DNA from 3 places in the Virgibacillus proomii genome. Region 2 is predicted to be linked to each of the others. Evidence: riboswitches for the same ligand, from Rfam matches in the RefSeq annotation. Region 2 holds a riboswitch; each other region holds the start of a gene.
What was found. A riboswitch is a leader RNA that binds a small molecule or an ion and turns the genes downstream of it on or off. The one in region 2 is predicted to bind S-adenosylmethionine.
Positions count from the first base shown of each region.

Region 1 (10,174 bases), 420 kb from region 2:
AGGTACAGAGTTACTCAAAATGACTTCTGTCCCATCAGGAATTTTATCTACACTCTTTATTCCCTTTGAATAAACACCAATTGGCTCGATATGGATTCCATCAATATAATCTAACTCATATCCTGTATCACTAATGGTCTGTTTTAGAAATGGTATATGTTGAAAATAATTCGCATCTAATTTTCCGCTTGCTAAATCATCATTTGGTAATACATAATCCTCATATTCTTGAATTTCTAATGTAATACCTTCTTTTTCTAATATCGGCTTTGCCTCTTCTAAAATCTCAGCATGCGGAACACTGGATGCTCCGACCTTTATCGTATTTTTATCAGATGCCTCCTTATCATTCCCACAAGCCGCTAACACAGTTCCTAAACCAATTACTAACAAAACGGAAATAATTATCTTTTTCATTCTTTTCGCTCCTTATTCTTCTGTGATTGTTATCTTTTATCTAATTTTCGAGTGATAAAATCGCCAATAAACTGAAATAGGAAGACAATGATGACAATAAGTATCGAACAGATCAATACGATATCAAAATCTCTTCGCTGAAAGCCAGAATAATAAGCATAGCTTCCAAGTCCACCTGCACCGATTGCACCTGCCATTGCTGTATAACCAATTAAAGCAATCGCGGTAACTGTAATTCCTGATACTAAAGCTGGCATGGATTCTGGCAAGAGCACTTTAAAAATAATGGTTCTGGTTTTTGCGCCCATCGCTTTTGCTGCTTCTACTACTCCTTTATCTACTTCTCGTAAAGCTATCTCAACCAACCTGCCATAGAATGGGGCAGCACCAATGATGAGTGCAGGTAAAGCAGCGTTTGGCCCCCGAGTGGTACCAACTAACAAGTTTGTAAATGGGAACAGCAATAGGATTAAGATAATAAACGGGATAGCTCGAAACACATTTACAAACGTGGCAGTAATAAAGTTAATCATTTTATTTTCCCACAGCCCGTCTTTACTCGTGAGAAATAATAATAATCCTAATAGTATCCCAAAGATGAACGTACCGAATAATGCGATAATCGTCATATAAAATGTTTCATAGGTTGCAACTGCAAAATCTTCTATTTTTATGGTTGGAAACAATTCAGTCAGCATCACGTACAACCTCCAATTCGACTGAGGTTTCATTTTGCACATAGATGATTGCCTCTGTTACCTCATCTGGATCGCCACTCATTTGAATAAATAGTGTTCCGTATGCACCAGCCTGAGTACGAGTAATCTTTCCTTGTAGAATACTAATCTCGATATCATATGTTTTAACCAGTTTGCTGATTAAGGCATCATTTGTCGTCTCGCCGACAAAATGCAATCTGATTATTTTTCCATGCTTATACGTATTGATTAGATAGTCTAAATCATAATCTTCTTCATCGTATCCCATGATTTGTTGAACGAATTTTTGGGTAACTGGACTTTTAGGTTGAGAAAACACATTTAACACATTTCCTTTTTCAACAATTTTCCCATTTTCCATCACAGCAACGTTTTTACAAATCTTCCGAATAACATGCATTTCATGAGTAATTAAAATAATCGTTAAACCTAATTGCTTGTTAATATCTACTAATAATTCCAATATTGAATTTGTCGTTTCAGGATCTAAAGCAGATGTTGCTTCGTCACAAAGCAGCACAGAAGGCTTGTTTGCTAATGCGCGTGCAATACCAACACGTTGCTTCTGTCCGCCGCTTAATTGCGCAGGATAAGCCTTTTCTTTTCCTGTTAGCCCGACTAAATCAATTAATGATTGAACTCGTTTTTTTCTTTCTTCCTTGCCAATACCAGCAATTTCTAGCGGAAATGCAATATTGTCTTCTACCGTACGTGACCAAAGCAAATTAAAATGTTGAAACACCATTCCTATATCCTGTCTAGCTACCCGTAATTTATTCTTACTGAGTGCTGTAATTTCTTGATCATTGATAAAAATTCGCCCACTTGTTGGTTCTTCGAGACGGTTTAAGAGACGGACAAAGGTACTCTTTCCAGCACCACTATAACCGATAACACCAAAGATATCTCCTTGATCAATCGAAAGGGTTAAATCATCAACAGCTGTTGTTTTTGTCTTGTTTGCAGTAAAAATCTTACTCAAACCCTCAATCGATATCACGCCTACTCCTCCTTCTTTTCGCATCGTACTTATTATGCTCTATGTGGCTTAGAAAAACTTGGCTTGTCGCCAAGTCTTTAGCGAAAGCTATAGTTTTTCTTATACTATAAAGTGAAACTCATTCAGTAGGAGTTTGCTTCCCTCTCCTACTGAATATTAGTACCGCAAGGGTATGACCTAAAGGCCCTTAAACGAATCGGGCATTTAGGTGCCGTTTTCTCCCACTTAGGCCCTTTGCATCAACTCAAGATTTTGTCTTACGGCAACTTACATGCGGGATAAACCTAAAAAACTTTATACTTTCCTATAGTGAAATAAAAACGCCTTTCTGTAAGAGAACAGAAAGACGTATGTTTGTCATTTATGTCCCCTCATCTATCAAAGCTAAAGCTTTGCAGGAATTAGCACCTTTCAAACAAAGAAGTTTGAAGGTTGCCGCGGGTTCACTGGGCCAGTCCCTCCACCGCTCAAGATAAGAGTTAAACAATATTTAATTTGAATAAACCATATAATAGCATGCTCTCGTTAACTCTGTCAACGTATTTCTTATTTTTTATGAGTGAATATTTCCGGTCTATACATTATTAAATAGTGATAAATATTTGCTATATTTTTAAATGCATAGATTTTCTCCATTATTTCTCCATCTTTTTTAATGAGTAAGCATGGAACGCTTTGAATTTGGTAATTCTGCATAAAATCGGGGTAAAAAGATGCATTCATTTCGATGAAAATCTCCTGCTGTTGCATTGCTTCAATTTTTTTAAGCATGCCTCTAGCAACATGACATGTCCCGCAAAATGGAGTGAATATATAAAGCAAATAATTATCTTTTTGTAATTGTTCTTTCGTTACCTGTTGCAAACGATCACCTTTTTAATAAGAGTTAAATCAAGAAAATCGGATTAACAGCAATGCTTTTGCTTACCAGTACTTGAGCTAAAATATTCTCAGGGGTTGTTGCTACTTCTCGGTATTCACTGCTAATATGCAGATGCTTTGCATGTGGCAATTCTCTAGCTAACTGTTTGCGCAGCTTTATTCCAGAAGGATCTTCATCAACGAAAATATATACATCCTTTTCATCTAGCTGGTAATCCTCTAACAATTGATCAAACCGTTCTATACCAAGTGTTCCATTTGTACAAACAATCGTTAAATCCTCTGTTATAACTTTATTTACTTGCTTTTTATCTGTTAACCCTTCGACAATTAAAATTTTTTCTGATTCATCTGGTATCATCACATAGCACTCCTTGGGAAATCAAGCGATATGCTTTCACTTCTTGCATTAGAAGGTGAGTAATCATTTATGAAACCAAACGGTCCATTTGCCTAATTAGCGCATATTCCCTTTATTTTCTCTACCAAATTGTACATTCGCTTTTTATTATATGGTGAAACACAGCTATTTAGTGATTGATTGCCTTTGGTAAAATTTCTATATTAAAAAGCTGATTGCAATCCTTTGCACATCAGCTATTATTCTTTGTTTTATTATTCACTTATCATTTCTTCGTATGCTTCAGCAGTTAATAAGTCATCCAGTTCACTTGTCGGCTCTACGACTACCATCCATGCTTTTTCATACGGAGACTCATTAACAAGTTCCGGGCTGTCTTCTAGCTCTTCATTTACTTCGACAACCTTTCCACTAATTGGCGCATACAGTTCGGAAACCGTTTTCACAGATTCAACACTGCCAAATGGCTCATTTATTTCCAATTCATCACCAGGCTCAGGAAGCTCTACAAATACGATATCACCAAGTTCATCTTGAGCAAAATCTGTAATTCCAATTCTTACTTTTCCATCTTCTTTTTTTACCCATTCATGTTCTTTTGAATATAATAGTTCCTTTGGTACGCTCACGTTTATCCCTCCAAAAGTTTACTCCACTTTCACTATACAAGGTTAATCAATTTTTATCCAGTATTTCTTTTTTCATTCAGCCAGCCAATTTTCTTCAAACATGTCTTCCTTAAATCCCACGGTTACCTTCGAACCATCCGTTACAATTGGTCGTTTAATTAACATGCCATCCGAGGCTAATATTTCTGCCATTTCTTCGTCTGTTGCGTCTTTAATCTTATCTTTTATATTCAGTTCTCGATACTTTTTACCACTCGTATTGAAAAATTTTTTTGCGGGTAACCCGCTTTTATCGATGAGTGTAAGGAGTTCATTTTTACTTGGCGGACTTTCCACAATATGTATTGGCTCATAGCTTATTTCTTTATCATCGAGCCACTTTTTTGCTTTTTTACATGTTCCACAATTTGGGTACCAATAAAAGGTTAACGTCATTGTTAAAACCTCCCTTTCATCATTAACTACAAAAGGATGCTCAAAAAGTCAGATTAGAAAAACTTGGCTTGTCGTCAAGTCTTTATGGCGAAAGCTACCGTTTTTCTTATAACCATAAGGTTTTATACTTTCCTATAGTGTAAAAAAGGGAACGGCTTTCCCTTGTCTCTGTTTCTATACTATGCATATATCAAATGCCATTTTACTTGTTGAAACAGTGTCGACTAAAATGTTTCGGTTATTTTTATCTTCTTTTTGAACATATACTATTATTATAGCAAAATCATGAACGAAAATACGAATGAAATGACAAATAATGAAATCTTGGTACTTCTTGCATTTAATTTTAAAAAGCGTATACAGCGAAACTTAGCTTTTAGAACTAATCCCTCGCTTATACATAAAGCTTAAAATCGATATTCGACACCAATTCATTTCAAATTTTTACACATGTAAAAAAGCTGCTGTCTTCTAAAAGGCAGCAGCTTTTCTTTCTGTTTTACAGTACATATTTTTCTTCTTCAATAATTACAGCAGCAATCTCGCGCTTTTTCGCTATAACGTTTACAGGTGTGTGTCTTGTTAGTTTGCGTAAAGAAGAAAGCAACATTCGTAATGTATCTCCTTCTTCTACAGCGATTAATGTTTCTTTTGCATCCGCTTCAATTCGGTTAAATGCTTCTTGAACATAAACTTGTGTGTAAAGGAGCTTCTGCTTATTCTTTTCTTTCCCTGTTTTTTGTATTGCCTTTTCGGTACGAAGGATGGCAGACTCCATATTGTAAACTTCAGCAACCATATCAGCCAAGTTTACTAGAATCTCTTGCTCCTTTTCGATCTGCTGCATATACTTTTGCGCCGCTAACCCAGCGACCATTAATACAATTTTCTTCGCATTTTTTAATAAATACTTTTCTTGTTCCAATGTTTCCGTACCTACTTCTTCTGGCATAAGCATCATTAATTCTTCTTGCAGGCTTTGAGCTTTTTGTAAAAGTGGCAGCTCACCTTTTAATGCTTTTTTCAATAGTGTGCCAGGAACTAGCAAACGGTTTATTTCGTTCGTTCCCTCAAAGATACGGTTAATTCGTGAATCGCGGTACATACGCTCAACTTCATACTCTTGCATAAATCCATAGCCGCCATGTAATTGTACAGCTTCATCTGCTACATAATCAAGCAACTCCGTACACATATATTTGTTCATGGAACATTCAATTTGGTACTCAGCAATTGCTCTAGCAACCTCTCTCCCATCATTTAGTTGTTCCTCTGTAAGTGCACCCATCCGCTGCTCAAATAAACCAACCGTACGATAAACAGCACTCTCATTAGCATACGTTTCACTAGCCATCGTAGCCAGCTTTTCCTGTGTTAATGAAAAGCTGGAAATCGGCTGATTAAATTGTTTACGTTCATTCACATATTTGGTTGCTAATTCCAAACCTATTTTAGCCCCGCCGACACCACCAATTGCCAGCTTATAACGACCCACATTTAAAATATTAAATGCAATGATGTGTCCGCGTCCTTTTTCACCCAGTAAATTTTCAACCGGAACCTCAGCATCTTCTAAAATTAAAGTACGTGTAGAAGAACTTTTTATTCCCATCTTCTTTTCTTCAGGTCCAGTTGAAACGCCCGGAAATTCTCTTTCAACAATAAATGCTGAAAAATGTTCCCCATCAATTTTAGCGTAGACAATAAATACATCTGCAAATGCAGAGTTCGTAATCCACTGCTTTTCCCCATTTAGAATATAATGTGTTCCAGCATCATTTAACTTTGCTGTTGCTTTTGCTCCTAAAGCATCTGACCCTGAACCAGGCTCTGTTAATGCATATGCAGCTAGCAATTCACCCGTCGCAAGCTTTGGCAAATACTTCTTTTTTTGCTTATCACTTCCGAAGAATACGATTGGTAATGTACCAATACCAACATGTGCACCATGCGTGACAGAAAAACCGCCCGCACGTGCAAATTTTTCGGTGATCAAAGAAGAACTGATTTTATCAAGTGCCAAGCCCCCGTATTCTTCAGGTATGTCCGCACCCAATAATCCGAGTTCTCCTGCTTTTTTCAATAACTCCACCGAATATTCAAACTCATGATTTTCTAAGTTATCGACTTTTGGCAACACTTCACCTGCAACAAATTCTGCCGTTGTCTTGGCAATCATTTTATGCTCATCATTAAAATCCTCTGGTGTAATAACATCATTTGCCGTTAAATCTTCAACTAAAAAACCGCCGCCTTTAAATACTTTTTCCTTTGTTTCACTCATTTTCTCTACCCCTTTTCTAGCTTATTTATAGATTTTAGATCAGTTCAAATACCCCTGCTGCTCCCATGCCGCCACCTATACACATCGTAACAACCCCAAATTGAACTTGTTTGCGCTTCATCTCATGCATTAAGGTAAGCGTCAGTTTCGTGCCTGTCATGCCTAATGGATGACCAAGTGCAATCGCTCCGCCATTTACATTCACTTTATCAATATCTAAGTCCAGCTCTTGAATAACACGTACAGCTTGCGAAGCAAACGCTTCATTTAATTCAAACAGACCGATATCCGATAACTCAAGTCCAGCAATTTGTAGCGCCTTAGGAACAGCGGCAATTGGTCCTACCCCCATAATCTCTGGTTCTACTCCTGCTACAGCAAACGATCTAAATTTAACTATTGGTGTTAACCCCTCTGCTTCAGCTTTATCATGATCCATCACTAATACCGAAGCTGCTCCATCACTCATTTGCGAAGAATTTCCAGCGGTTACTGTTCCTTTCACATGAAACGCCGGTCTCAGCTTTCTCAGCACTTCCATCGAGGTGTCCGGACGAACTCCTTCATCCATGGAAAATGTAATCGTTTTTTCTTGTGGCTTGTTTTTATCATTAAGGAAGCGATGCGTTATTTCTACAGGTACAATTTCGTCGTTAAATTTCCCTTCTTCAATCGCTTTTGCAGCTCGTTCATGACTCCTTACAGCGAACGCATCTTGAGCTTCTCTAGAAATTTGAAAGCGATTGGCAACTTCCTCTGCAGTATGTCCCATCCCCATATAATATCCCGGAGCATCTTGAACTAACGTTGAGTTTGGTTTTATAACATGTCCGCCCATTGGGATGAGGCTCATTGATTCTGTACCGCCAGCAATGATCGTATCACTTGCCCCAATCATAATTTGCTCAGCAGCGTAAGCAATGCTTTGTAAACCTGAAGAACAATAACGGTTAATCGTTATACCCGGAACATCATGCTTTAAACCGGCTAACCCCGCAATATTTCTTGCCATATTCATGCCTTGCTCTGCTTCTGGCATGGCACATCCAATAATGACATCATCAATATTCCCATCATACCCGCCTGCACGTTTTAATGTATCCTTTATCGTTAATGCTGCTAAATCATCCGGACGAGAAGTAGCAAGCGACCCTTTCTTTGCTTTCCCTACAGGGGTTCTTGCTCCTGCAACAATTACTGCTTCCTTCACCATGTTTCCCCCTTTTCCTTTAATTACGTAGTGGTTTTCCTTTTAATAACATGTGTTGCATCCGCTGTTGTGTTTTTGGCTCCCCGATTAGACTCAGAAACGCTTCTCTTTCTAAATCAAGCATTGCCTGTTCATCAATTTCCGTCCCCTCTTTGATTCTGCCACCTGATAATACATATGCCAGCTTTTCAGCAATTTTCAGATCATGTTCGGATGCATATCCACTTAGATATAGATTTTTTGCTCCCAGCACCATTGCCGCATATCCAGCATCACCAACTACTGGAATCTTTTCGGGTTTTGGAGGACGGTACCCTGAATTCACAAGCGCTAACACATTTTCTTTTGCATCATGCAATAAATGGTCAGCATTAACACTGATGCGATCCCCTTGATCTAAGAAACCGTATTCACGTGCTTCTGCGGCAGAAGTTGATACTTTAGCAGTAGCCACTTTTTCAAAAACATCATTAGCGACTTTTGATAAGTCAAATTTAATTCCCTTTGGCAATTGTCTAAGCTGTTTTAAATACAATTCCTTCGTTCCACCACCACCAGGAATTAAGCCAACTCCAAATTCTACTAGTCCCATATACGTCTCTGCTGAAGCCTGGATAGATGCAGCCGGTAACGTTACTTCTGCCCCCCCGCCAACTGTAATATTAAATGGTGCTACAACTACCGGTTTGTTTGCATATTTAATTTCCATTGTCATATTTTGAAAATGACGAATGACCATATCTAATTCAAAAAAGTTATCATCTTGAGCTTCCATCAGCATCATCGCTAAGTTCGCTCCAACACAAAAGTTCTTTCCTTGGTTACCAATAACCAGTCCTTCAAAGTTTTTATCTACTTCTTCAATCGCAAAATTTACCATTTGGATGATATCTAACCCAATAGCATTGCTCTTGGAATGAAACTCCAAACAAGCAACACCATCTCCTAAATCTATTAAACTAGCGCCAGTATTCTTTTTAATGACCCCTTGAACATCTTTTAATAGACGCAAATTAATTTCTTTTTTATTCACCACATTTTGTTTATACGTTCCTTTATCATAGTAGTACACATTGCCATTATCTTTTTTATAAAATGATTCATTACCATCAGCTAGAAGCTGTAAGACCCAATCAGGAATTTTCTCTCCCTCTGCCTGCATTCTTTCTACAGATGCTCGCAGTCCAATTGCATCCCATGTTTCAAATGGTCCATGCTCCCAACCGAAGCCCCATTTCATTGCATTATCAATCGCTAATATATCATCTGCAATTTCTCCCGTTAATTCAGCGGAGTAGATAAGCACCGGCTTTAATATTGACCAAACAAGGTCACCAGCTAGATCCCCTTTTTGTGATAGAAGCGTTTTCAATTTACGATGTGAGTCTTTTTGCTGCTTCGCCATTTCTATAGCGGCGGTTTTTAATTTATTTCGGTCTTCATATTCCAACGTTTCTGGGTTTAACTCATAGATCGTACTCCCTGCTTTATCTTTTTTCTTCAGGTAAAAACCTTGGCCACTTTTAGCACCCAACCAGCCTTTTTCCTTCATTTTCAACATAAAGCTTGGAACAGAAAATAACTTCTTTTCGCTTCCTTCTACTTGTTCAAAAACATTATGAGCCACATTAATAAATGTATCGAGACCTACTACATCTAATGTACGAAAAGTTGCACTCTTTGGTCTGCCTATCAATGGACCAGTTACAGAATCTACTTCCCCTACACTATACTTTCCTTTAAGCATCTCTTGAACGGTTACAAGCAAACCATATGTTCCAATGCGGTTAGCAATAAAGTTTGGTGTATCTTTTGCAATGACAACGCCTTTTCCTAAGACATCCTCGCCAAAGCGTTTCATAAACTCGAGTACCTGAGGTTCCGTATCTTTTGTCGGTATAATTTCAAGTAGTTTCATATAGCGTGGCGGGTTAAAAAAATGTGTACCGAGAAAATTTTTACGAAAATCCTCGGAACACTCAATCGACATTGCTTCAATAGAAACACCAGATGTATTTGAACTTACAATAGTTCCTTGTTTTCGATATTTATCTATATTTGCTAGTACGTTTTTCTTTATCTCTAAATTTTCAACGACCACTTCGATAATCCAATCTACGTCAGCAAGCCTTTCCATATCATCTTCCATATTACCGATTTCAATTAAATCAAGGCTTTCTTTTGTTGTAATTGGTGAAGGCTTTTGCTTTAATAATGCTTTTTTACTTTGTGCAGCA
Region 1 covers NZ_FUFN01000010.1:1,427,871-1,438,044, reverse strand. Annotated here, with positions in the region: gene BN1066_RS14235 (MetQ/NlpA family ABC transporter substrate-binding protein) at 1-417, opposite strand, end outside; gene BN1066_RS14230 (methionine ABC transporter permease) at 447-1,115, opposite strand; gene BN1066_RS14225 (methionine ABC transporter ATP-binding protein) at 1,105-2,136, opposite strand; SAM riboswitch class I at 2,505-2,615, opposite strand; gene BN1066_RS14220 (thioredoxin family protein) at 2,683-3,000, opposite strand; gene BN1066_RS14215 (toprim domain-containing protein) at 3,023-3,379, opposite strand; gene gcvH (glycine cleavage system protein GcvH) at 3,634-4,008, opposite strand; gene BN1066_RS14205 (arsenate reductase family protein) at 4,081-4,443, opposite strand; gene BN1066_RS14200 (acyl-CoA dehydrogenase family protein) at 4,943-6,727, opposite strand; gene BN1066_RS14195 (acetyl-CoA C-acetyltransferase) at 6,762-7,937, opposite strand; gene BN1066_RS14190 (3-hydroxyacyl-CoA dehydrogenase/enoyl-CoA hydratase family protein) at 7,957-10,174, opposite strand, start outside.
Region 1: linked by a shared signal. The riboswitch ahead of BN1066_RS14225 (methionine ABC transporter ATP-binding protein) and the one ahead of BN1066_RS12470 (LLM class flavin-dependent oxidoreductase) in region 2 are both predicted to bind S-adenosylmethionine.

Region 2 (10,174 bases):
ACCGCGTGATATGAATATAAGACATGAGGCTTACACGCATTCACAGGATGAGTTTATTTATATATTAGAAGGGGCAATTTATTTACGCTATGAAGGTAAGCAGCACTATATGGAAAAAGGAGATAGTGCTTATTTTAAAGGAGGTAAACCTCATCTGTTTGTTCCTGTTGATAATGAGCCTGCTAAAGTACTAACAGTTTTTATTGACAGCCATTTATAAAAGGGTGATCTAGTCTCAAGTAGTAATATTAGAAGACGAGAGACATAGCCAAAGCAAACAGATGATTGTTCTTTATCTATACCAATTTTATATATTCATTATAAAATCTGATTTAATATCCATTGTTTACCTTTACGCTTCCGCTAAAACTCGTTGTTACATGTAACATAAGACCGCACAACCAGTACTGTGTGGTCTTATTCTGTTGTAGAAATACATAAAAACTTAATCGGTTTATCTGTTCTGTTATACCAATAATGTGGCTTGGATGAATCCAGGAAAACACAATCATGTGGATGTAACACTTCTAGTTGATGGTCTACCTCAATCGTTAATGTTCCTTCTAACACGTATAAAAACTCCTGCCCTTTATGAGAAAAATTATTGCCGCGATTTGCGTCAGGATCGAGAATTATAAGATTAGGAATAAAAGCTGGATTTTCCATCCTGCCAGATAAATTTTTATAAATAAAGCGATTTTCTGTTGCATTCAATGTATCTACAATATTTCGCGTAATGACAGAGCGGGAAGATTTCGGTTGATTAAAAAAATAGCTAGGGTGAACCTCTAAGGCATCGGAAATTTTTTTAAATGACTCCAAAGTAGCTGATGTTTTAGAATGTTCTAATTGGGATAAAAAACTGATAGATAATCCCGTTTTCTCGGAAATGTTTTTTAATGTTAAGTTCTTTTGCTTGCGCAGCTGTTTGATTCTTACTCCAAGATTCCATGATGTTTCCATTTATCCCTCTCCTTTCTGGGTAGTTTTTTGACTGTCTGGAAAACGAGATCCGTTTTTACATGCCACATATCCTTTTTTGCAATTCCTTCTTCGTCGTCCAGCGTAAGCGCTCGAGCGACTAGCAAACTTCGCTAACCCGAGGCTTACACTTTTTGCTCAAAAAATTATATGGGTTGAAAAAACAACATAAGAAAAATCCGTTAGTTCCATTAGGCATTCTTATCCCTTTTTGAATAACCTCTAAGCAATTAGTTGACGAAAAAGCAAAAACTGTCTTATAATTTAGTTAACCACAATTTAAGTAATACTTAAATTATTTTAAGAAAAATAATTTAAAAATTATTACCGTTCTAAGTATATATATCAATATACTCCAATTGAGAAGAAAACAAATAATAATATAATCGAAAAAGGATTATGGTGGTAATTAAATAATGCAGTATAACTTTGAATCGTTAAAGTGCTGATCTTATTGAAAACGCTTCCTTTTTGGGGTGTTCAATTATAATAAGGGGGTTTTTACATGGTAGTACCATACAAACATGAGCCATTTACTGATTTTACAGTGGAAGAAAATAAGCAAAAAATGCTTTCTGCCCTTAAAAAAGTGGAGAAAGAGCTTGGTAAGGAATATCCACTTATTATTGGCGGGGAACGAGTTACAACCGAAGAGAAAATCGTATCTGTAAATCCGGCTAATAAGAATGAGGTAGTTGGCTATGTCTCTAAGGCGAATCAGGAATTAGCAGAAAAAGCAATACAAGTAGCGGATAAAACTTTTACCACTTGGAGAAAATCGGATCCAAAATTCCGAGCAGATTTGCTATTTCGCGCAGCAGCAATTATTCGCCGAAGGAAGTACGAATTTACTGCGCACCTAATAAAGGAAGGCGGTAAGCCATGGAAGGAAGCAGATGCAGATACTGCTGAAGCAATTGACTTCTTAGAGTATTACGGAAGGCAAATGTTGAAGTTGAAGGATGGAGTAAAAATAAATAGCCGTCCAATTGAGCATAACCAATATCATTATATCCCACTAGGCGTTGGTGTCGTTATTTCACCATGGAACTTTTTATTTGCTATTATGGCTGGCACCACTGTTGCTGCTATGGTTACAGGAAATACAGTATTGCTTAAGCCTGCCAGTGCAACACCGGTTATTGCTTATAAATTTATGGAAGTATTAGAAGAAGCAGGACTTCCCAAAGGAGTAATCAATTATATTCCTGGTTCGGGAAAAGAGGTTGGTGATTATTTAGTCGATCATCCGCGTACACGTTTTATAAGCTTTACCGGTTCTCGTGAGGTTGGTACCCGTATCTTTGAACGTGCTGCTAAAGTTCAAGAGGGACAGATTTGGTTAAAGCGCACCATTATTGAAATGGGCGGAAAAGATACGATTATCGTTGATAAAGAAGCGGATCTGGAATTAGCTGCTCAATCCGTTGTTCAGTCTGCTTTCGGTTTTTCAGGTCAAAAATGTTCTGCATGTTCACGGGTGGTTATTCATGAGGATGTTTATGAAGAAGTTAAAAATCGCATCGTTGAATTAACAAATGAATTGTCGGTTGGCGATCCACATGATAATACACACTTTATGGGTCCGGTTATCGATCAAGCAGCATACGATAAAATAATGGATTATATTGAAATTGGTAAGCAAGAAGGTGAGTTATTAATCGGTGGAGACGGTGATGATAGTAAGGGCTGGATGATTCATCCAACCGTGTTTGCTGATGTAAATCCAAAAGCGCGAATAATGCAGGAGGAGATATTTGGACCGGTGGTTGCTTTAACTAAAGCAAAGGATTTCACAGAGGCTATAGATATTGCTAATAACACGGAGTATGGTTTAACCGGTGCAGTTATTACAAATAATCGTGAACATGTGGAACAGGCAAGAGAAGATTTCCATGTCGGAAACCTATACTTTAATCGAGGCTGTACAGCGGCAATCGTAGGCTATCAGCCATTTGGCGGCTTTAACATGTCTGGAACCGATTCAAAAGCCGGTGGACCAGACTATTTAATTCAGCATATGCAAGGAAAAACAACTTCTGAAATGTTTTAACTAATATAGAGACTTCGTATTTCCCTCCATAGTTGGCAACATCAACTATAGGGGGCCCTTTTTTATTTCATTTCCTACACCGATTTTCGTGTTTAGGAGAAGATATCCGTTTCTTCATGGATAACTTTTTTGAAAAGTAGCTTCGTCTAGCTTGCGTGCTCAATGCCTAGTAAACTTGGATTTCCTTCCTATGATAAATCAACATCGTCTCGAATCTAAAGGAAGGCCGACTAAAGGAGGGCTTGATGCTCAGGCGTTGGCATCCCCCTGTTTTTAGTAATATGTTTTCTTTGTTACGTCGCTGACCGAGCGCTTCTAGGATTTTGTTCTGTCTAAGACAGAATTTCGAGATGGTTGGGAGGGAAGATAAATATGGAACAATTAATGCGAAATTTCTTTTTGTTTTTATCAAACAATAAAGCGTTAACAAAAGCAGCCAAAAAATATGGATTCCGATTTGGAGCATCTCGCTTTGTAGCAGGTGTAAATATTCATGAAGCTGCCAAAAAAATAAAGGAATTGAATGAAAAGGGCTTTGTTATAACGGTTGATCATTTAGGCGAATTTATCGATAATGAAACGGAAGCTAGACAGTCAGCACAGGAATGTATCCGTGCTATTCAGGTCATTGCTCATCAACAATTAAATGCAGAGTTGTCGTTAAAGCTAACATCATTAGGAATGGATATTTCTTACGAGCTTGTTATGGAAAACATGCGCAATATAATGCAGACGGCGAAAGAACATCAAGTGATTGTAACGCTGGATATGGAAGATTATGGGCGGTTGGAGCAGACGTTAGATATTTTTACTACTTTAAAACAGGAATTCGATAATGTCGGTACGGTTTTACAAGCTTATTTATATCGAGTAGAAAAAGATTTAGAGGCATTGAATAAATATAAACCGTATTTGCGTTTAGTTAAAGGAGCATACAAAGAATCCGAGGAGGTTGCTTTTCCTAATAAAGCCGATGTCGATAAAAATTACAAAAAAATAATCAAACAAAACTTATTGTATGGTAATTATACGGCAATAGCAACACATGATGATGAAATAATCGAATATACAAAGGAACTAGAACAAACCTATCATCTATCACGGGATCAATTCGAATTTCAAATGCTTTATGGGATTCGGAATGACCTGCAGGACAGATTATTAAAAGAAGGCTACAAAGTTAGAATCTACCTGCCTTATGGTGAAGATTGGTTTGGCTATAATATGCGACGTTTAGCAGAGCGTCCTGCCAATGTTATGTTTGTTTTAAGAGGAGTTTTAAAAAAATCAAAATGAATGACTTTTGAATGCCAGAAAAGGAGCGTTCCATGTTAATTATTTCAAAAACGGAAATTCAAGCTCACTATTCGATAAGTGATGCGATAAAAGATATAAAACTAGGATTAGATGCAAAAAAGTCTGGAAAGATAGTAAACCCCCATCGTACGGTGATTAGTCTACCGAAATATCAAGCCTCCAGCTTGTATATGCCAAGTGCAGATCTATCATCAGATATTGCATCGATAAAAGTCGTGAGCATTTTCCCCGAAAACCCTAAACAAGGTAAAAAAACGACGCAGGGCGTCCTTTTACTGACAGATGCTGCAACCGGTGAGCATATTTGTATGATGGATGCTTCTTATTTAACGCGTTTACGCACAGGGGCATTAAGTGCGATTGCTACAGACAAACTCGCACGTGCTAATGCCAAAATACTAGGTATAATTGGTACTGGGGCAATGGCTTTTGAACAAGTGATGGGTGTACTTGCTGTACGAGAACTTGAAAAAATAGTTTTATATAATCGGACATTGGAAAAAGCTGTACGCTTTAAAACAAATCTTTTAGCTTCGGGAGTAGATATACCTGTTAGAGTCGTTAATCGCTCGAAAGAAATAGTGCAAGTAGCTGATATTATAATATGCAGTACACGATCGCATGAACCTGTATTTGCTGGAAAGGATCTTCAACCAGGAACGCATATAAATGGGATTGGTTCATTTTTACCTTCGATGAGAGAGGTTGATCTTGTAACTATTAAACGTGCTACTCAGATTGTTGTTGATGATCTTTCTAGTGCAAAAGAAGAAGCAGGAGAATTAATTTACGCTGAAAAGCAAAGCGATTTTAACTTTTGGGATATAGTAGGGGAACTAATGGATTATGAATTATTATCTCGTTCTTCTGATGATGAAATTACCTTTTTTAAATCGGTGGGGTCCGCATATTTTGATTTAGTCGTCGCTACAGGCATTTATAAAAAGGCAATTTTATTAAGTTGTGGTCAAATAGTTGAAATATAATTCACAAAAATATGACTTGACAGATTATTTTGTTTTAAGTATTATTAGTTGTAATATTCTATAACAGCAAAAAATGAAAATCTATTTTTGCGTTTTAGTAATAAAAAATATCTGGTACAGAGAAATGCGGCACTCGATTTTAATTGGTGATCCGCATAAAAATTAAAGAAAGAATTAAACGGATACACTTCCTAAATCGAACTTCTAGCTCCAATGTGACAAATCAAGAAGGATAGGTTTTTTAATTTTGAAACATTTACGTTTCAATTATCCTTTATACGGGCTGTCATTTTAATTGTATATTTTATTTTGTCATTTTGTCATATAGGAAAAAACAAAAAGTAATCCTAATAAAGAGGTTCGGTGACTTATTCCTAAACTCTGACATTATCGTACAGGATCGATATAAAACAATTATTTTAAGTTTTTAACTTATTTTCAACTTCCACATAATTGTCTCTAACTCAGCTGTATATCAGTATATAAACATATTCTGCAGAAAAGAGGTTCGTTTTTAGATTAAAATTAATTCAAAGTTAAGTTTATTGTTAACAGTATATTATATAGATGGTAATTAGTTTTGATATAATAATGATAGCTCAATAGGATGGAATCATCAAAATGGAGTATTACCCGAAAATGTTATTTATAAATAATTTTATCTTATCTCGAGTCGGGGGAGGAACCTGGTCCTGTGATCCCGCAGCAACCGTTACTTGTAACAAGGTGCTAATTCCAGCAAGCTTTTTGCTTGAAAGATGAGAAGTGTTGTATGGTTATGTATGCCTCTTCCTCATCGGAAGGGGCATTTTTAGTTAGAAGCCAACTCAATGCCAAAAAATTTTTATGTCTAATTTTTAATCCGACGAAGTGGTTGCTTGAATAGATCCTAGTATTAACGAGACGGTTTAACCAAATAGTACTATAAAACCAACTAAAACGATGTGGATAATTTAATTTAAGTTAATGAAGGGTGCTCCCTTGGAAAATATCAATTATGGAGGAGATTAAAAGATGACAAAGCAAATTCATTTAAATGGGTTTATTCAAAACTCACCATCACCGCATTCTATTGGGCTATGGAAACATGACAAAGATTTAGGAAGGAAACATAATACTTTATCGTACTGGACAGAAGTAGCGAAAATATTAGAAAAAGGAAAATTTGATGCTCTATTTATTGCCGATGTATTAGGTACGTATAGCACGTATGAAAATAGCCATCGTGCAGCAACAACGCATGCAGTTCAGCTTCCGGCACATGATCCGCTTGTACCCATTTCCGCTATGGCCGCTGTGACGAAGCACTTAGGATTTGCTGCGACTATTTCTACTACTTATGCACAGCCTTATTCATTAGCAAGGCAGCTTTCTACATTGGATCACTTAACCAATGGAAGGATTGCTTGGAATGTCGTGACCTCATATTTGGAAAGTGAAGCAAAAAACCTTGGGCTTAAAGACCGCTTACCAAAAGAGCTTCGGTATCAACGAGCAGATGAATTTTTGGAAGTGGTGTATAAGCTCTGGGAGCATAGTTGGGAGGAACATTCCGTTGTTTATGACAAGAACAATGATCAATTTGCTGATCCGAATAAAGTGCATCTGATTAATCACAAGGGTAGATATTTCAATGTTCCTGGTCCGCATTTAGTAGAGCCATCTCCGCAACGAACTCCGGTTATTTTTCAAGCTGGTGCCTCACCAAAAGGAAGGGATTTTGCTGCTACGCATGCGGAAGCAGTATTTACGAAAAACCATTCCTTAAAAGCTGTAAAAGAATACACCATTGATTTACGAGCGCGAGCAAAAAAGAAAGGTAGAAATCCAAAAAATATAAAGATTTTTTTAATGATACTTCCAATTGTTGGTCGAACGGAAGAAGAAGCGTACCGAAAGTATCAGCAATTAACAGAACACGTCAGTTATGAGGGAACTGCAGCTTTATTGTCGGGACATACAGGAATAGATTTCGCCCAATATGACCCTGATCAATATATTGAAAATATGGAAACAGATGCTGTACAAGGTAATTTAGATATGTACACAAAAGATCCAAATAAGAAATGGACACTAAAAGAGGCGGTAAAAAATCATGGACTTGGTAATGGTACTGTAAAATTTATTGGGACACCTGAACAAATCGCTGATGAAATGCAAGTTTGGGCAACAGAAGGGGATATAGATGGCTTCAATATTGCGCAATTTTACTCCCCTGGAACTTTTTCTGAATTTGTTGATTATGTTGTACCCGTCTTACAAGAACGGGGTATTTTCAGAAGAAACTATGAAGCAGTTACTTTAAGGGAACATTTATTTGGAAAAGGTCACGTAAATATATCGGATGAACATCCTGCCCGTAACGGTTTAACCGTTTAATACGTTCTTCTAATAAGTGAGGAGGGGAGAATGGATGAGTTCTATTACAACCTATATTTGGATTGGTTTTACTGTTTTTCTTTCCGTTATGTTTATTTCTTGGCTTGGTTAGTGCAAAGAAAACAAAGCACACCCGTGATTTTGTGATCGGAAGTGGTCTTGGCCCATATAATTCTTGGAATCTTCCTTTTCGGCAACCTATTTAAGTGCTGCTACTTTTTAGGATATCCGGGATGGTCGTATGATTGGTGATTTATGGCTTTTTTTATGATCATCCCGCATGTAAGGTGCCGTAAGACTCCCACTTCAAAAATCTTGAGTTGATACAAAAGGTCTAAGTGGGAGAAAACGGCACCTAAATGCCCGATTCGTTTAAGGCCTTTAGGTTATACCCTTATGGTACTAACATTCAGTACGAGATGAAAGAAAACTCCTACTGAATGAAGTTTCACTTTATCGTATAAGATAAACTACAGCTTTCGTTAAAGATTTGGCGGCAAGCCAGTTTTTTTAAGTAATCATTGGAGGAGGACCGATTGTTGTTATCATGGTCGTAAGAAAGGTGAGAAAACTCAATCAGTAACAACAGTCGCTTTCTCCTCCAGATTGGCTCGTTGATTTCTATAATAGTTATATTTTACGAGTTGGTTCAGGGATTATTTTATTATTTAATGTGTTTTACATTGCAGGACTAGAGAGACTACTTGAATAAGCATCGCGGTTTTTTCAAGAACAAAAAGGGCTCCGATGGCAATACATCACGGTTTTTCAAGGATAAGGAAAGCTACTTGAAGATATCACGAAAGAAAAATTGTACAGCTTGAGCACTCCGTGTCTGCTTTTTGTTTCAGGTTTACTTTTTATTGATTTACAATTAGACTTTATGTATACATTTCTTTCAAAAGGAAGGATATTATCATGAAAAAAAATTATATTGGTTATGCTGGAACCTATACCCGAAAAATAAGTAAAGGAATCTATCGGTTTGCACTCGATCCAAAAGCACGAAAGTTAACAGCAGTTAAAGCTGTTGCTGAAGTAGGAAGTCCTACGTATTTAACGATAAGTGAGGATAATCGTTATTTGTTCTCTATTGGGCAAGATGGAGAATTAGGTGGGGTACAAGCCTATAAGATTAATGGGGAAGCTGGTGAATTGGTTAAGTTAGACGAGCAACTAACGGAAGGAAAGCCTCCATGTCACTTATCTTTCCATCAAGATAAATTAGTAACCGGTAATTATCATAAGGGAGAAGTCGGTCTATACTCTTTCACAGCTAAGGAAACATTAGAAGTAGATTCCTTTATACAACATACAGGTAGTGGTCCTCATGAACGGCAAGAAAAATCGCATGTTCATTATGCAGGATTTACGCCAGACCGTAACTATGTCATTATCTGTGATTTAGGAACAGATGAACTGGTTACGTATCGTATCGATACCAACAAACTTGTGCGTCATAAAACTCTAAAAGTAAAATCGGGGAGTGGTCCACGTCATATTGAATTTCACCCAAATGGTAAAACGGCATATGTGCTCACAGAACTAAGCTCGGAAGTGATTGTTTTCGATTATGATACGGAAAATGGAAGTTTTTCTGAAAAACAAACGATTCTTGCCAAACCAGCAGATTTTGCTGAAACGAACGATGCCAGTGCTATTCACATTTCTTCGGATGGGAAGTTTTTATACACGGGAAATCGTGGCCATAATAGTATTGCACTGTTTCAAATTGATCAGAAAACCGATAAGCTTTCCTTTATCGAGTTTACAGCTACTGGCGGGGAATGGCCGCGTGATTTTGTGTTAGATCCTACAGAGTCTTTCATTATTGCAGCTAATCAGCATAGTGGTAATTTAGTTTTATTTGAACGGAATCAACAGACAGGTAAGCTAACTCAGTTAGACTCTGTGGTAGAGGTTCCGGAAGTAGTCTGTGTGAAATTTTTAAATTAATATTTTGCATAAGTAATTAGAATAACCAGCTAATTCGTCTTTTATCCCGCATGTAAGGTGCCGTAAGACTCCCGCTTCAAGATCCTTGAGTTGATACAAAAGGTCTAAGTGGGAGAAAACGGCACCTAAATGCCCGATTCGTTCAAGGGCCTTTAGGTCATACCCTTGTGGTACTAACATTCAGTAGGAGATGGAAGAAAACTCCTACTGAATGAAGGTTCATTTTATAATGGAATTAGACATTGCAAGTACAACGAAATATACTCTCTGAAAAGCAAGCTAATATCTCTCGTAGATAAAGGTTTGCTTTTTTGCATGTTAAAAATGTTAGATCTATAGATTAAGTTGATACATGTATATGTAAAAGGTTTGGAATAAAAAAGTTTTCTAGATAAAAGCAAAAAATCGTTCTATTACATCATGTTTAAAACGCTAGCTTGGAGAGCTTTATTTTATCTGTGCACATCAGTGTATAGGAAGGATTTTCCCGGCTTTTCACAAA
Region 2 covers NZ_FUFN01000010.1:1,012,708-1,022,881, forward strand. Annotated here, with positions in the region: gene BN1066_RS12445 (helix-turn-helix domain-containing protein) at 1-220, shown strand, start outside; gene BN1066_RS12450 (helix-turn-helix domain-containing protein) at 418-963, opposite strand; gene pruA (L-glutamate gamma-semialdehyde dehydrogenase) at 1,487-3,034, shown strand; gene BN1066_RS12460 (proline dehydrogenase family protein) at 3,407-4,330, shown strand; gene BN1066_RS12465 (ornithine cyclodeaminase family protein) at 4,363-5,337, shown strand; SAM riboswitch class I at 5,998-6,102, shown strand; gene BN1066_RS12470 (LLM class flavin-dependent oxidoreductase) at 6,352-7,716, shown strand; gene BN1066_RS12475 (lactonase family protein) at 8,635-9,672, shown strand.

Region 3 (10,174 bases), on a different contig from region 2:
CTGCTTCCAGTAAGTCTCCAATATAAGACAAAGTTGCCCAATAGACAAATGGATGATCCGGCTTGTTTGGAATCATAATTCTTACATTAACTCCGGACAACGAAGCGATTCTTAATGCATCACGTAAACTCTCATCGGGTATAAAATAAGGAGTTTGAATATATACATATTCTTTTGCACTCATAATCATTTTAATATAACCATTTTTGATCTGTTCCCAGTCAGAATCCGGCCCACTAGAGACAATTTGTACCCCCACATCGCCAGTTGGAACGGAACTATAATAACGATTTTCATATAAAATATCATTACGGGAAGCCTGATTCCAATCCAAGATAAAGCGCGTCTGCATCTGATGTACCGCATCTCCATAAATACGTAAATGCGTGTCACGCCAATATCCAAACTTTTTCTTCTTTCCTAAGTATTCATCACCAATGTTAAAACCACCAATATAGCCTATTTTGCCATCAATAATTGCTAATTTACGATGATTTCGGTAGTTTATTTTAAAATTGATCTTTGGTATTTTGGGCGGAAAGAAAGCTTCCACCTCTACTCCAGCCTTACGTAGCCGCTTAATGTATTTGCGCTTGAGCGAACGAGAACCCATGTCATCAAACAAAACACGCACTTCAAGCCCTTCTTTTGCTTTTTTAACTAAAATATCGGCAATTCGCTGACCAAGATTATCACTACGAATAATGTAATAGAGCAAATGAATATGATCTGTTGCCGCTTTTAAGTCCTCGATTAAAGCTTCAAACTTTTCAGCTCCATCCGTAAATATCTTCACACTGTTATTATGCGTAAAAATAGCATCATCATTTCGTAAATGTAAATAAAATAAATCCTCATACTCAGCGATGTCTTCATTTTTATATGCGAATGTACCTTCTTCCAGTGCACGCAGTTGGGCTTGTACGGCTGCCTTCACACCAAGCCTGCTTTTCGTGTCCCATGTAAAGATTCTTCGTTTACTGATAGGCTTTCCGAAAATTAGATACAAAAAAAATCCTGCAATTGGGATAAACAATAGAACCATTAACCATGCCCATGTGGAACTTGCATCCTTCCGCTCTAGAAAGACGATAGAAATTCCTAATGTAATATTAAAAATTAACATGGAACCAAATAAATAAGACATAATTTCCATTTACTTATGATTCCCCTTCCCATAAACTGTTACTCCCTAACAAAAATTGGATGATAATGACAAACATTTCACCAATAATATAGCATACAACAACAATTGTCGTTAGTTTCAATTATAAAACGACTTTAATTTCTAATATTTTATTAGAAAAACTTGGCTTCGCCGGATCTCTATGGCGAAAGCTATCGTTTATCTTATACGATAAAGTGAAACTTCATTCCGTGGAATGCTTTTTACACGGAATGTTAGTTTGAACGAATCGGGCATTTAGGTGCCGTTTTCTTCCACTTTGACCCTTTTGTACCAACTCAGGATCTTATAGTGGAAGCCCTACGGCACCTTACAGCGGGATAAAGTGAAACTTCATTCAGTAGGAGTTTTCTTCCATCTCCTACTGAATGTTAGTACCACAAGGGTATGACCTAAAGGCCCTTGAACCAATCGGGCATTTAGGTGCCGTTTTCCCCCACTTTGACCCTTTGTATCAACTAAAGGCTCTTGAAGCAGGAGTCTTACGGCACCTTACATGCGGGATAAAGCCTAAAGTTATATGCTTACCTATAGTACTAGAGAAAACGTGACCAACACAAGACTTTCGTGCAGATTATTGGCTTTCTTTCACTTATACAGTTGGCATTTAAAATTTCATTACGTCCTAACATTTGCGTTAAAACGCTAGCGCATTTTATTTTTACTACTCGACTAATTAACTTATTCTTCGCAATCTTAGATATCACGCTAAAATAGTCGGTTTCTTTATTATACGTTATTGTATTGTTTAATTCCCACTTTATGTATGAGGTAAATAAGTAGGTGTTACGTTTCATGCAAAAGAGCCTGCAACTAAAACTATACTTATTGATCGCAAGCTCCATAACACGGATTTTAAAAAGTCCATGAGACATTCTATATATAGAGAGATACCCCTGAAGCATTCACCATTTACCTGAAAAAGTTAATATTCATTTAAACGTGTTAATTCATTAATTAATAAATCAACAATTAAGAAAAATCCAATCCGCGATATTTTATCATTTTTCTTTGTATCATTGTTATCAGAGTAACAATATAAGTTATCGTTTGTATATTTAGTTAATTCATTTGTTTGAAAAGAAGTAATACTAATTATTTTTGCTTTTTTAAAATGTACTTTTTTTGCTGTATTAATAATCTTTTTGGTATTTCCCGACATGGAAATAAATATAACCATATCGTTTTTTGCCACAAAGTTTGTAAATAGCTCAGATAGATTATAATCTTTTATAAAAATACATTGAATTCCGATTGATAATAAAAGATGCTCTAAATAATAACCTACTGCCTTACTAGTGCCTCTAGCCATAATAAACACATTTTCCGATGTTTGTATTTTTTTAGCACAATTTTGAAGCATTTCTTCACTAACAATAGATAATGTTTTATTTATACTTTGATCTAAAATTTCACGGTAAGATAAAACACTTTGTTTTTGATCAAGTACTTTATCTTTTACAGAATGATTAATATGATATTTTAATTCCTTGTACCCACTATAACCCAGTTTTTGAGCAAGATTGATTATCACTGTTTTTGATACATAAGTGGTTTCCGCTAAATCGTTTATCTTCATGTAAGGGATAACATCCATATTTTCAACAATATAATTCAAAACCTTTCGTTCACTCGCCGTCATCTCTTCATAATTATCTAAAAAATTCAACATGTTTCATTCCTCAATCCATTCAAATATTTCCTGTTATCTGGCTATGTTCTTAGACAAATTGCTACGATTTAGTATAACATGTTAAACTATTCTCACCAGTGATTTATGGATAAAGTGAAACTTCATTCAGTAGGAGTTTTCTTCCATCTCCTACTGAATGTTAGTACCGCAAGGGTATGACCTAAAGGCCCTTGAACGAATTGGGCATTTAGGTGCCGTTTTCTCCCACTTAGACCTTTTGTATCAACTCAAGATTTTAAAGTGGGAGTCTTACGGCACCTTACATGCGGGATAAAAACATTCATACAAAAATGACATTACCCCTTCTTACATCTAAGTAGGAAGGGGTAATGTCATCAGTTATACTTATTTAATATCTCTTCTTTAACTTCTTTTGCTCTATTGGCTTCCTTCTCCGCTATTGTAACGGAAAGCCCGATATAGTTTCTCGGGTCAATCATCTCTTTAATTTCTTCATCTGTAAAGTCACTGGCAATCTTTTCATTTGTTTTTAAATTAGCAAAGAAGTCTTCGCCCCCCGCAGCAGTCTTCATTGCAATTTCATACATGAGTGAATGCGCTTGATCTTTACCCAGTTTTTCTGCTAATTTCATCATCACATATTCACTATTATCCAATCCCTTGTTACGTAAAGCATTATACAGCATCCTGTCTTTATGAACGACTATTGTTCTTGTTAATTCCTCACACCGTAATAAAACCTCCGTAATTAATTCCATTGCTTCTTCAAGCAAACCATCGAATAGCATATAGGAACTGCTATCCCCTTCATATGGACGTACGGCTGAATACATTCCGACTCCAGGTAAAGAATACAGTTTTTGAGAGTTTGCAATAATCCCTTTAGCTAGTTTCGGATTAATTTTATGTGGCATGGTACTGCTGCCAATCGTACCCTCACTAAATCCTTCCGAAACCTCTGCTATTTCTTCCAATGTTGTACTATATACTTCTTCAGCTATTTTATGGCAGACATTGGCTAGTAATGACAAGTTCATCATATACTCTAATTTATGTGTACTTATATTTCTTGAAGGAACTTCCATCGGATACATTCCTACTAACTCAGCAACACGCTCTTGTACTTGAATGCCAACTTCCGGCATCGAACTAAATGTACCTACAGCCCCTCCCATCATAATTTTAAAAACCCTTTTTTCTGCTTCTGCCATACGTTCATAGCAATGAATAAACTCGCTAATCCATACCGAAACCTTATACCCATATGTAATAGGAATCGCATGTCTCCCATGGGTTCTTCCAGGCATTACCGTATTCTTATTTGCATATGCCAAAGCACTTAAATTACCTAAAATTTTACCGATTATTTTCATAAACTGATGATGTGCTTTTTTTAGAATATAAAGTTGTGAGCTTTGTTGTATATTTTGTGTTGTTATCCCATAATGAACATATTTTCCACTATTTTCTGGACAAGCTTTTACTAATACCTTTAAAAAAGGAACAAAACCATGTCCTATTTTTTTATATATTTGATCCATTTCTGCAAAATCGATATTTTCTATTTTAGCTGCTTGTTTAATATCGTCTGCCGCTTTTTGGGGAATAAATCCGTATTCAGCTTGTGCCTGTGCTAAAGCAGCTTCAAATAATAACCATGTTTTATATTTTTCCTCTTGTGTAAATAATTTTTTTATACCTTGATCATCCATTGTCTTACTTTTTGAATCATATAATGCTCTCATTTATCTCTCTCCATTTTAGTTTCGTATTTCATCATCAACCGCATTTTTTACAAATTCAACTTGGGGACCATACACAACATGAATATGTTTTGCCGTTGGAAAGAAAAATCCTGTACACCCAGAGGTAGTTAATAAATCTTTGTCGATAACCCGAACATCTTTTAAATCGATCCGTAGTCGGGTAATACAATTATCGACATTTAAAATATTTTCTTTTCCTCCTAATGCTTTAACGACAATTCCTGCAATATCACCATAACGTTTTTCCTTTAATAATGAGTTATCCAAATTTTGCTGTTCTTCTCGTCCAGGAGTTTTAATATCAAAGCGAACGATAGCCCAACGAAACAAAAAATAAGTTATGATAGCTAACCCTGTACCAATCAATACAAGAAAAATCCAATTTGTTTTTTCATAAAGCAATCCGAAAATAGTAAAATCAAAAATAGTTCCACGTATATATCCAATCGCCACCCCTGCAAAAGATAATAAAACAGCACCAATTCCAACAATAAAAGAATAAACAACATATAACAATGGAGCTATAAATACGAATGTAAATTCTAACGGTTCGGTAACATTACCAAGAACAGCAGTTAAGACCATTGTAATTAACATTGATTTGACGTAGGCTTTATTTTCTTTATAAGCCGTTTTATACATTGCAAAAGCAATCGCCGGAAAAATAAATAACGTTACCAACATTTGCTGCTGTGCCATAAAACGAGTTAGTTTTGGCATCATCGACCAATACTCACTATTAGGCCCTTGATTAAATAAAATCTCCGTCATCGCAGGGACAACTCCTACGTATGTTTCACCATCAATAACATATGACCCTCCAGCCTCCGTGAATCTAAACAGAACATTCCACACATGATGAAGCCCAAAGGGAATAAACAATCTTTCTCCTGCAGCAGTAAAGAACGGACCAACTACACTTAAATATACGGCAGATAAATTCGTTAAAAGTCCTACAAACAAAGACCAGATAAAAGGAATCACCAGGCCAATGACGGTCATGAGACCAATTGTAATAATGGGGACGGATTTTTTTCCCGAAAAGAATGCAAAAGCCGTTGGCAGTTCTAGATTATAAAACTTATCCGTTGCCCAGGCAGCTACTAATCCGGTGATGATCCCCCCTGCCGCATTAATATTCATTGTTTGAATACCTAATACTTCTATTTGTCCAAATTGAGTCATGATCTCCGGATCTGCCATTTTACCCGTTACGGTTAGCCAAACATGCATTGCAATGATTAAAGTTAAATAACCAGTTGTAGCGGCAAAGACAGATATCCCCTTATCTTTTTTACTCATTCCATAAGCTACACCCATTGCAAATAATAATGGGATATTATCAAACACGGCACTTGCTATTGTACGAATACTAATTAATACTGTGTTTACTACTTCATAGCCTAAAAAGGGAAACCTTTCAATCATATAAGTTTGAACCAATGCTCCACTAATTCCTAAGATCATACCAACTGGTGCCAGTACTCCAATTGGCAGGAGTAAAGTTCGCCCGAATCTTTGGATAGTGTCGCTGATTTTCCTCTTACTCATCCATTTAAACCTCCTCAACCAGCATTTTATATTTTATTTTATCAGCAAAACCAAAGATAAAAAGCGCTTTCATATCCTTTTAACTTACATAGGTAAACAAAAATGACCTAGATCACTTTTGTTATTATTAATGATTCAGTTATTTTCCTAACATTTCTTAAAGGCAACCATTATCTTCAGATTCATATATTTTATACACGCTTAACATAAAAAACGGCCTCAGCCCTATAAATAGAGCCAAAACCGCTTACAACTATGTTATTAAGATCCACTTCTTTTTGGCAGGGCTTTTTCTCTTTGTTAAACATCTAAGAAGCCATAAAACTCGTTGTCCGGTGTGTCGCTGACGTAGCTTTCCTTGACCTTGAAAAATGGAAATGTGTTGCTGACGTAGCTTTGCTTTGCAGTTTGAAAGGTTAATATGGATGCGGCTAAGCTTGCCAGCAATTCTGCTGAATCATTCCATCATAAATCACATTTGTTCCCATTTTTATTGTCATCTCCCATAATATCTGCTTTTAGAATATGAAAAATATTCTACTCATTTGTTTTAGAGGAACGACTATTTTCAAAAGCACATTCATCCATTTGATTGGAAATGTTTTTCTGATACATAGTGTTAGTCCCTTTTCTTTAGTATTCCTTCACGATGTTACCTTTTTTAATAGTATTCAAATCTTTTAAACATCAATGCTTGATTATTTAATGAGACAACTCTAAAATAAATATAATTAGCCGAGCATAGGAAAGCTAGACTTTTGCTTACATACAATGGAAGAAGAAATCATATCCATACTTCTATCCAAAGAAAGAAGGAGAAAAATGAATGATGTTTCTCAGATTAGATCAGGTAGTTTATATACAATAGGGGCATACGTTCTATGGGGGTTTCTACCAATCTATTGGAAATTCCTTGATCATGTTTCACCTGGAGAAACGTTAGCTCATCGCAGTATCTGGTCATTTATTTTCATGTTTATCATCGTTTTAGTTACCCGAAACTGGCAAGAATTTATAGATGAATGGAAGGCTTTGCTTCATGATAAACGGAAATTAATAGGCATTTCATTGGCAACTATTGTCATTAGCCTAAATTGGCTAACCTTTATTTGGGCAGTAAATAGTAATCATGTTGTACAAGCAAGTTTAGGTTACTATATTAATCCATTAATCAGTATTTTATTAGGAATCATTGTTCTAAAAGAAGCTTTTACCATGAGACAAACCGTATCGTTTATTCTTGCAACTATTGGAGTTCTGTATTTAACATTTAGTTATGGCACGTTTCCTTGGGTTTCTTTACTGCTTGCAACTACCTTTGGACTGTATGGATTATTGAAAAAAAAGCTAGATATAAAAGCAATGATTGGACTAACCATAGAGACGATGCTTATTGTACCAATCGCTATTATTTATGTGATTATGATTCCAGACCATGCTTTTCAAATAAACGAATTTTTTTCAAACACTAACTTTTTATTAATGGGAGCTGGAGTAATGACTGCTGTTCCATTATTATTATTTGCTAGTGGAGCAAAACGAATCACTTTAGGAATGATTGGCTTTTTACAATACATTGCTCCTACATTAATGCTGTTAATAGGTGTATTTCTCTATGATGAAGCTTTCACATCAGCCCATTTTATCGCTTTTTTATTTATTTGGGCTGCGTTAATAAACTATATGCTGTCGAGTTTTTATCATCCGTTTAGAAACAAACAGATGTCATCTTCTAAAACTACGAGTTGACATAAAGCCATTATACTCATATAATATTCAGTAATTTAACAATTGTATCTCTTATCAAGAGCGGTGGAGGGAATAGGCCCTGTGAAACCCAGCAACCTGAAAGCAATTCTGCATATTGCTTTTTACGGTGCTAAATCCTACAGATCATCTTGTAAATGATCTGAAAGATAAGAGGAGGAACAGAATGACCCAAACCCTCTTCTTATTAGGAAGAGGTTTTTTTATTTACCTCTTCTTCTCAAGTGAGCAAAAACGAAAGGAGTCGGTTTGCAACGTCCAAACAGAAAACAAGGCAACAGAAGGAACCGATGCTGACTAGGCATAGTCAAAAATTTTTTTCTTAAGAGCTGTTCACTTTTTCTTCATCAAAACTATTAGGGAGGAATAAGTAATGACAAATTTTCAAAAGCATGACAGGGAGACCGTATTACTACATGGAGGGCAAATACCTGACCCTACAACAGGATCAAGAGCTGTACCAATTTATCAAACGACATCTTATGTTTTTAACGATACAACACATGCACAAAACTTATTTGGATTAAAGGAAGCAGGCAATATCTATTCGCGAATTGGCAATCCTACCGTTGCTGCGTTTGAACAACGGGTAGCAGAATTAGAAGATGGAGTTCAGGCTGTTGCAACTTCTTCAGGAATGGCCGCCATTACATTTGCCATTCTTAATGTAGCAAGTGCAGGAGATGAAATTATCACAGATAGTAACCTTTACGGCGGTACTTACAATCTATTTGCGAATACATTGCCGCGTTATGGTATTCATGTAAAATTTGTTGATGGAACGAATCCGAACGAGGTTGAAGCAGCTATTACAAACAAAACAAAAGCTATTTTTGGAGAAACGATTACGAACCCAAGCCTCCAGATATTTGATGTAGAAAAAATAGCTGCGATTGCCCATGCCCATCATATTCCACTAATTATTGATAACACATTTGCACCATATATCACAAAACCCCTAGCTTGGGGTGCAGATATTGTCGTACATTCGGCGACCAAATGGATAGGTGGACATGGTACCACGATTGGAGGTGTCGTCGTCGATGGCGGACGATTTAATTGGAATCATGAAAAATTCCCGGGATTTACAGTTCCAGATGAAAGCTATCATGGTCTAAGGTTTGTCGATGTAGGACCAGCTGCCTTTGCTACAAAATTACGAGTTCAATTGTTACGTGACATAGGTGCCTGTTTGAGCCCTTACAATGCCTTTTTATTATTACAAGGATTGGAAACATTGCATTTACGCTTGCCACAGCATGTCCAAAACGCCCAGAAAGTTGCTGCATATCTGAATAGCCATCCGGCAATTGAGTGGGTATCATATCCAGGTCTGGAAAGTCATCCATCCTATCATTTAGCAAAAAAATATTTCAGTCATGGTGCTGGATCGATTATTACCTTTGGTATCAAGGGAGGGCTAGAAGCAGGTCGTACGTTAATTGACAACATTGAACTATGGTCACATGTCGCTAATGTTGGTGATGCAAAATCATTAATCATTCACCCGGCATCCACCACCCATCAACAGCTGTCAACAGAAGAATTAGCAGTAAGTGGAACAACAGAAGAAATGGTTCGTTTATCTATCGGTTTGGAATCGATAAATGATTTGCTAAAAACATTAGATACTGCCATTGCCAAAGCAACTGGGAATGCTGAAACAATTGGATCTGATGAAGATGATGCCATTGAATGGTTACTCCATTCTCCATTCGCTAGAGAAGATGGGAATGTCCGTAAGAAAACGATTGTAGTATATGGGCTGGGACAGGCAAATAATAGCAGTAAAGAAAAAGTGAAGCAATTGCAACAATTAGGATTTGATCTCGTCGAAGTTGGCAAAACCTTTCATTCAGAAACGCTTCCTCAATATGATGAATTGTCTGCTATTCCAACCATAGTGGATGCAATCTGGTTCATTCAACCTGAGTTACCGGCTACTGTATTGCAACAGTTCATTAATAAAGATGGTAAGATTTTATGGATCGAACATCCAGATGCCAATCTTACTGTGTTAGAGAATGTAAAAGCTGCAGGAATACCGATTATTACTGGGAAGAATCCTTATGAGTTGGCTGTTTCTCTCCGATGTAATCAAAAAAGTCTGGTTACCGTATAATGAATGGTATCTTTTTCAGCATTATTTGCTGGGTTTGAGATTTTGGACGAATAGGATCCAGATTATGGTCTCAAATTAAATCAAATTTCAAAATCAGAGAAAATCAAGCAATAGTAAAGATTCTGTTA
Region 3 covers NZ_FUFN01000009.1:758,859-769,032, forward strand. Annotated here, with positions in the region: gene cls (cardiolipin synthase) at 1-1,156, opposite strand, end outside; gene BN1066_RS06200 (MurR/RpiR family transcriptional regulator) at 2,112-2,858, opposite strand; gene BN1066_RS06205 (class-II fumarase/aspartase family protein) at 3,215-4,585, opposite strand; gene BN1066_RS06210 (PTS transporter subunit EIIC) at 4,601-6,157, opposite strand; gene rarD (EamA family transporter RarD) at 6,980-7,906, shown strand; SAM riboswitch class I at 7,955-8,080, shown strand; gene BN1066_RS06220 (O-acetylhomoserine aminocarboxypropyltransferase/cysteine synthase family protein) at 8,298-10,046, shown strand.
Region 3: linked by a shared signal. The riboswitch ahead of BN1066_RS06220 (O-acetylhomoserine aminocarboxypropyltransferase/cysteine synthase family protein) and the one ahead of BN1066_RS12470 (LLM class flavin-dependent oxidoreductase) in region 2 are both predicted to bind S-adenosylmethionine.